Pseudovibrio sp. Tun.PSC04-5.I4: one gene and its partner. The protein of the gene in region 2 binds, or shares a complex with, the protein of the main gene of each other region. Links are inferred from orthologs where the notes say so. Each region holds a gene or a part of one and is shown on either strand. Other genes may lie near its edges. The genes, in order: tsaD and tsaB.

Evidence for each region.
Region 1: the proteins of tsaB (region 2) and tsaD are in contact, whole or in part, in a solved structure (PDB 4WQ4), measured with the Escherichia coli proteins. The link is inferred for Pseudovibrio sp. Tun.PSC04-5.I4 from one-to-one orthologs.

Annotation. Positions count from the first base shown.
Region 1 is NZ_FNLB01000006.1:3,468,824-3,472,093, forward strand. Bases 1-2,945 are described here. They hold tsaD (tRNA (adenosine(37)-N6)-threonylcarbamoyltransferase complex transferase subunit TsaD), read right to left. Parts: upstream 2,057-2,945; coding sequence 944-2,056; downstream 1-943. Other genes in these bases: BLS62_RS21475 (NAD(P)H-dependent glycerol-3-phosphate dehydrogenase), read right to left, coding at 1-337; BLS62_RS21480 (NUDIX hydrolase), read right to left, coding at 348-815; hemC (hydroxymethylbilane synthase), read left to right, coding at 2,183-2,945. Also shown: more of hemC, read left to right, coding at 2,946-3,106; BLS62_RS21495 (uroporphyrinogen-III synthase), read left to right, coding at 3,106-3,270.
Region 2 is NZ_FNLB01000006.1:2,846,182-2,849,481, forward strand. Bases 214-3,188 are described here. They hold tsaB (tRNA (adenosine(37)-N6)-threonylcarbamoyltransferase complex dimerization subunit type 1 TsaB), read right to left. Parts: upstream 2,054-3,188; coding sequence 1,373-2,053; downstream 214-1,372. Other genes in these bases: BLS62_RS18530 (lyso-ornithine lipid O-acyltransferase), read right to left, coding at 214-304; BLS62_RS18535 (Fur family transcriptional regulator), read right to left, coding at 314-739; BLS62_RS18540 (GNAT family N-acetyltransferase), read right to left, coding at 891-1,376; BLS62_RS18550 (NifU family protein), read right to left, coding at 2,185-2,745; BLS62_RS18555 (universal stress protein), read right to left, coding at 2,861-3,188. Also shown: more of BLS62_RS18530, read right to left, coding at 1-213; more of BLS62_RS18555, read right to left, coding at 3,189-3,300. UniProt on the Escherichia coli protein: Required for the formation of a threonylcarbamoyl group on adenosine at position 37 (t(6)A37) in tRNAs that read codons beginning with adenine.

The DNA of each region.
Region 1 (3,270 bases), 620 kb from region 2 along the record:
CGATGCCTTTTGCGCAAAGGACAATAGGTGTTGCGGGTTTGAGGAATGACTTGATCTCTTCCGTCATGACCCGCGTTGTTTGGGCCGGTGTCACCAACAGAACGGCGTCTGCTTCGCTCACAGCCTCTTTTAGCGAGTTGGTGGCTGTGATCTGTTCCGTCCATTCAATACCCGGCAGATATTTGGGGTTCTGCCGGGAGGTATTGATTGCGTTGACCGTTTCAGCGTCACGCGCCCAGATGATCACCTCACGGCCAGCTCTTGCTGCTGCTAGTGCGAGCGCTGTTCCCCACGAGCCTCCGCCGAGTACAGCAATCCTGTTAAGAGCAATGGCCATGTTATTTTCCTTATTGAGCGATGTTCAATCGTTTGCAAAGCTGCTGCAAAGGGAGATCGAACCCTCCATGCATCATTAGCTTGGATTTAGTTTCGTTATTTGCCAAATCAACCCAGAAGAAGCGAAAGAGGATGGGATCTCCACCATCATTTGGGGTCATCTCGTAATGATCCCAGTTTTGCTTTGCTTTTTCCTGAACATTGAGATGGAAAAAACGTCTGCGATGGAGTTCAGCATCCAACGTTTTTGAGTGGTCGTAGAAGTAATCGTGGCCTTCAAAATGCTCGAGGGCACCGGTTACGCTCAGGCCGGTTTCTTCTTCAAACTCGCGCCTGGCAGCTTGAAGGTAACTTTCGCCGGGATCAAGCGTGCCACCGGGGACTTGCAGCGTGCCTGCAATGTTGGTCTCGGGCTCATCAAAGACCAGAAGGTGTGTGCCGCATGTCATGTAAACATAGGCTTTGTGCCGAGGCTGCAATGTTCTCTCCGATAATAAACAGTCAAATCAGTTCCGATGGAATTGAATGAGGATATTTGCAGGCGTTTGTTTAAGGTAGGGCACAAGCATGGCTTGTACATGACAACTTGCTGAAGAGGGGCTGGTGGTTAAACCTTAGCCCCTTTTTTGCCGGAGCCGATGACGCTTTGGGAGGTCTGATCCAGCGGCCAACGCGGACGGGGTGATACATTCATGTCATCCCCTTTACCGTTTTGGTCCAGAATGGATGGATCGTCTTCGATTAGCTTCCTTAGGCGCTCGGCTCCCGCCCATGCGATCATGGCTGCATTATCGGTACACAGTTTGTGTGGAGGAGCGACCAATTCTGCATCATGTTTCGCAGCAACGGCGTTCAAGCGAATCCTAATTGCTTCGTTTGCGGCAACTCCGCCCGCTATAACCATCTTGGGTGGTGTGTTTGGGTAGCGTTCTTTGAACAAATCGAAGGCTCTGGCACTGCGTTGACCGAGAACATCTGCCACCGCTTCCTGAAAGGACGCGCAGAGGTTGTTGACGACCTGCTCGCTGACGGGCTCTTCTTTCAGAGCAGCTGTGCGGACAGCCGTTTTCAACCCAGCGAATGACATGTCGAGGCCAGGGCGGTCCAAAAGCGGGCGTGGTAATTTGAAGACGGTTGGATCACCAAGTTTTGCAGCTTTTTCTACAGCCGGACCACCGGGATACGGCAGGCCGAGTAATTTCGCTGTTTTGTCGAAGGCCTCACCAATTGCATCATCAATGGTCGTCCCCAATCTCTCGTATTCCCCAAGTGCTTTTACGAGGAGATATTGGGTGTGACCACCGGAGACGAGCAGCAGCAGGAATGGAAACTCAACTTGATCCGTCATGCGGGCCGTTAGAGCGTGGCCTTCTAAATGGTTCACTGCAATCAATGGCTTATCAATTGCCATGGCGATGGATTTGGCCGTCATTAAACCAACAATGACACCCCCAATGAGACCGGGACCAGCCGTGGCGGCTACTGCTGATAATTTTGACCAGTCAATATTTGCGCTCTTCATGGCCTGATCTACAATGCCATCCAGCAACTGTATGTGGGCGCGCGCAGCAATCTCTGGTACAACACCGCCGAATGGTGTGTGCTCGGCGATCTGTGAATGCACCACGTTGGACAAAATTTCACAGTTGCCGTCTTGATCAATCTCAAGGACAGCAGCAGCAGTTTCGTCACAACTCGTTTCGATGCCGAGGATGGTCAGCAAGTTTGGTCTCCTTTGGCCCATGGTTTTTGTCGGTCTTTCATGCATAAGGCATGTTTGATTTCGCGGGCCTATGATTTTATGTAGCTCATTTAACATGAGCCCCTAGCATTGGGAATGTGATCCTTGCAAACAAAACCTATAAGAATTGGCACACGTGGTAGCGCTCTTGCTCTTGCTCAGGCGCATGAAACACGTGCTCGTCTCGCGAAGGCTCATGGTCTTACTCATGATGACTTCGAGATTGTTGTTATAAAAACAACTGGCGACCAAATTCAAGATAGGCCTCTTTCCGAAGCAGGCGGCAAAGGCTTGTTCACTAAGGAAATTGAGGAAGCTTTGCTGGATAAGTCCATTGATCTGGCGGTTCACTCTTCCAAAGATATGCCGACTGTTCTTCCTGATGGCTTGGGTATGACTGCTTACCTTCCGCGTGAAGATGTGCGTGATGCCTTCCTGTCTCCGAAGGTGGGAAAGCTGACAGACCTTCCACAGGGGGCTGTTGTTGGATCTTCCAGTCTGCGTCGTCAGGCACAGATTAAGCGTCTGCGCCCTGATCTGGATGTGGTGATGTACCGCGGCAATCTTCAAACCCGTTTACGCAAACTGAATGAGGGTGTGGTTGATGCAACCTTCCTTGCTTATGCCGGTTTGCTTCGTCTGGGGCAGGGGGATCTTGTTACGTCTCTGGCCGATCTGGAGCATTTCCTCCCAGCTGTTGGGCAAGGTGCGATTGGCATTGAGACGCGTCTTGGAGATGAAGAGACTGCTCGCATTCTTGCTCCAATTCACCATGCAGAAACGGAAAGCCGTCTCTTGCTGGAACGGGCTTACCTTGCTGAAATGGATGGGTCTTGCCGTACTCCAATCGCTGGACTTTCTCATGTGGAAGGCGACCGTATTCGCTTCCGCGGTGAGGTTATCAAGCCGGATGGCAGCCAGACCCACACCGTTGAAGGTGAGGGGGCGCTGAGTGATGCGGAAGAGATTGGCCGCGAGCTTGGTAAAGAGCTGAAAGCGAAATCTGGACCTAATTTTCTGGAGCTCTGATGAAAATACTCGTGACCCGTCCTCAGCCACAAGCCGATACGACTGCTCGGAAGCTGGTTGCTATGGGACACGAGGTGGTTCTTGAGCCGATGCTACACTTCCAGCCGCTGTCTCTTGACGAGGATGTGGTTGGAGGCGCTAAAGCAATTGCTGTGACGAGTGCA
Region 2 (3,300 bases):
CCAAAATCGGCCAACCCGCAACTTCTGATTTGGCGATGAAACTGAGTGGGGCTGTACAACCAATCACAACAATATCGAGCCAGGAGCAATGATTAGCTGCCACTAATAGAGGGCGTTGCTCCGCCATCTTTCCATGCTGGCGAACACGAATGCCAATCAGGCGTGAAGCAGCTTTGTGCCAGAGCAAAGGCAGTTTTCGTTGAAGAGACCAGCCGGTTTTCATTGCAACCCACTGAAGGGGAATGAGAGCCAGTGTCACCAATGTAAGCGCGATAAGAATGCAAACTGCTCTGACAGCTGCCATACGCGGCCCCTATTTGTCTTCTAACGGAATACCGTAGAGTTCCAAACGATGATCCACCAGCTTGAAACCGAGCTTTCTGGCGACTTCTTCCTGCATCTTTTCAATCTCTTCGCTGCGGAATTCGATGACGTCGCCCGTGCGCAAATCGATCAAGTGATCATGGTGTTCGTCAGAAACGGTTTCATACCGAGAGCGGCCATCACGAAAATCATGACGTTCAATGATGCCTGAATCTTCGAAGAGCTTCACAGTTCGGTAGACTGTTGAAATAGAAATTTTCGGATCGATATGGGACGCTCTTCTATAAAGCTCTTCCACATCTGGGTGATCCTCAGAAGTCTGAATTACATCAGCAATTACCCGACGCTGGTCAGTCATACGCATGCCCTTATGAGCACACATTTCAATCAGCGTCATTTTTTCTTCTGCCGTCATTTGCCCAATATTCCTCAAAAACCACGCCCAAACAGCAGCTTCGGTTCGTGATGTTATACTACATCCCAAAAACGGGAGAGGAAAGAACCAGTTTTGCTGCAATGGAGTTTAAACGCGAGCTATAAGCCTCAACTCACATGCGTATTGTCGCTTAAAGGAGATCACAACGCATGACAAGCGCTGTTCCACCGCCCTCACTTGACGCATAGTATGCTTTCCGTTCCCCAACCTGCTTGAAGCCCAGTTTTTTGTAGAGGTTCAATGCAGAATGGTTCGCATCATCCACTTCAAGAAAGAGTGCTTCGGTACGGTCAGAGTAAAGCTGGAAGATGGCCGCTTCCATTAGTTTTTGCCCTATCCCCTTGTTTTGCTGTTTGGGGGAGACGGCAATCGTCAATACTTCTGCCTCGCCTGCGATGGAACGAATAATAACAAACCCAAGATCTGCTTTACCGGTTGCTCCAGATGTCCGAGCCGTGAGGACAAAAACCCCTTTCTGCTCGTACATTGTAGTGAGTTCCGCGGTTCCCCAGTTTTGCTTAAAGCATTCGGCATGGAGCTTTGCCAAATTGGATAACTCGCCCTTCTCGGCTCGTTCTATGACAGGAGGCTTTGCTGTGGTCCACCAAGACATCATAGACGGCGGACCCTTCCTTTTTCTCCGGCAACAGCGTCAGGTGCACGCAGATAAAGCGGCATAGGAGCTTTGTCCTGACGCTCAGCGCTTTTGCCAAGCCTAGCAACGTAATCGATAGAGGCAGCCGCAGCATCATTACACACACGGGCCTTATCAATGCCAGCGGCATTTGCAACTGCTTGAGCAGCAGAACCTGCTAGCAGGATATCATCAGCCAGTTCGTGAGAAAGATCTTTTATTGTGGAAACTCTCGCTTCTCCAATTGCCTGACCACTTTCATCAAAGCTCTGACAGTAAACCTCATTGCGGCGCGCATCCAAGACAACAAGGATCGGTTTGCGAACAGGGGCATTATCCAGCGCTTCATGAGCAATTGCAGCAAGACTCGTTACCGACACCACTGGTTTTTCAAGCACCAGACCAAACCCGCGTGCAATGGAAAGACCAACGCGCAGCCCGGTAAAGCTGCCCGGCCCCACATTCACAACAATGCGGTCCAGCGAGTTAAACGTGGTCGACGATTCCGCCATCACGCTCGCAACCATACCCATGATGCGCTCAGCATGTCCTCTTCCCAAGTCTTCACACTGGGAAACAATATCAGAGGTCCCACCGTGTTCTGTTAAAACAGCGGCGGCACAAGTACTTAGAGCGGTATCTATAGCAAGCAACTTCATATATTCGGCTTATCGTTAGGGCAGATGATTGTCGAGCAACCAATTCGTTTAACACCCAGAGTGTTTTTTTAGCTTGCAACAAAAAGGGCAGCCATCGCTGCCCCATTTTTATGGAATTACATTAGCAAAAACTACATTTGCTTAACTTCTTGAACTTCAGGAATGAAATGGCGCATGAGGTTCTGAATACCATGGCTGAGTGTCGCTGTTGATGACGGGCAACCCGCACAAGCGCCACGCATGGTCAAATAAACGATACCCTCACGATATCCCCGGAATGTTATGTCACCCCCATCTTGCGCGACCGCAGGGCGAACTCGCGTTTCAAGAAGCTCTTTAATCATGGTCACGGTTTCTTCGTCTTCAGCATCGAAGAACTCTTCTCCAGTGTCACCATCACCAATTTCTTCACCGCGAAGAACTGGTGTGTTGGCCATGAAGTTTTCCATGATTGCACCCAGGATTGCCGGGCGCATATGCTGCCAGTCGGTTTCGTCCTTGGTGACCGTGATGAAATCATGACCGAAGAAAATTCCGACAACACCCGGAATAGAGAAGAGCTTCTCAGCCAAAGGCGAGATACCTGCTTCTCCTGCCGAGCGGAAGTCACGTGTGCCTTCTTGCAATACGACGCGGCCCGGCAAGAACTTAAGGGTTGCCGGGTTTGGTGTCGCTTCGGTCTGAATAAACATGGTTTTATTTCCAACTTTTATACCGAAGAATATCCAAGAGTAGTGACTGCACAGTGTACTCTACTCAAATCTTCAGCAATTACTGTTTCCTGCTCTATATGATAGGTAAACCTGATCAGGCAAGGGCATCCAATGCATCATCGTCCAAATTTCCTGGCACGATGGTCGTCGGAATAGGAAATGTTCCGGCTGATTTGCCAGTAATTGAAGAAACAAGCGGTCCGGGGCCCTCTTTGCTTGTACCAGCCGCTAGCACCAAAATCGCAATATCTGCATCGTCTTCGATCAACGATATAATCTCATCCGACTGATTGCCTTCACGAACAACCAGTTCTGGTTCTGTACGAGCTGCAGCTCGTACTTTTTCTGCGGCTTTAGCAAGAATCGTATCAGCAGTATCGCGCGCTTCCTGACGCATTATATCCTCAACTCCCAGCCAGTGCTGGAAATTTCCCGGCGCTATGACATAGAGCAGCAACACAATGCCACTCGTACGGGCGGCACGCTTTGAGGCATAGACAATGGCCCGGCCACATTCTGGCGTGTCATCAACGA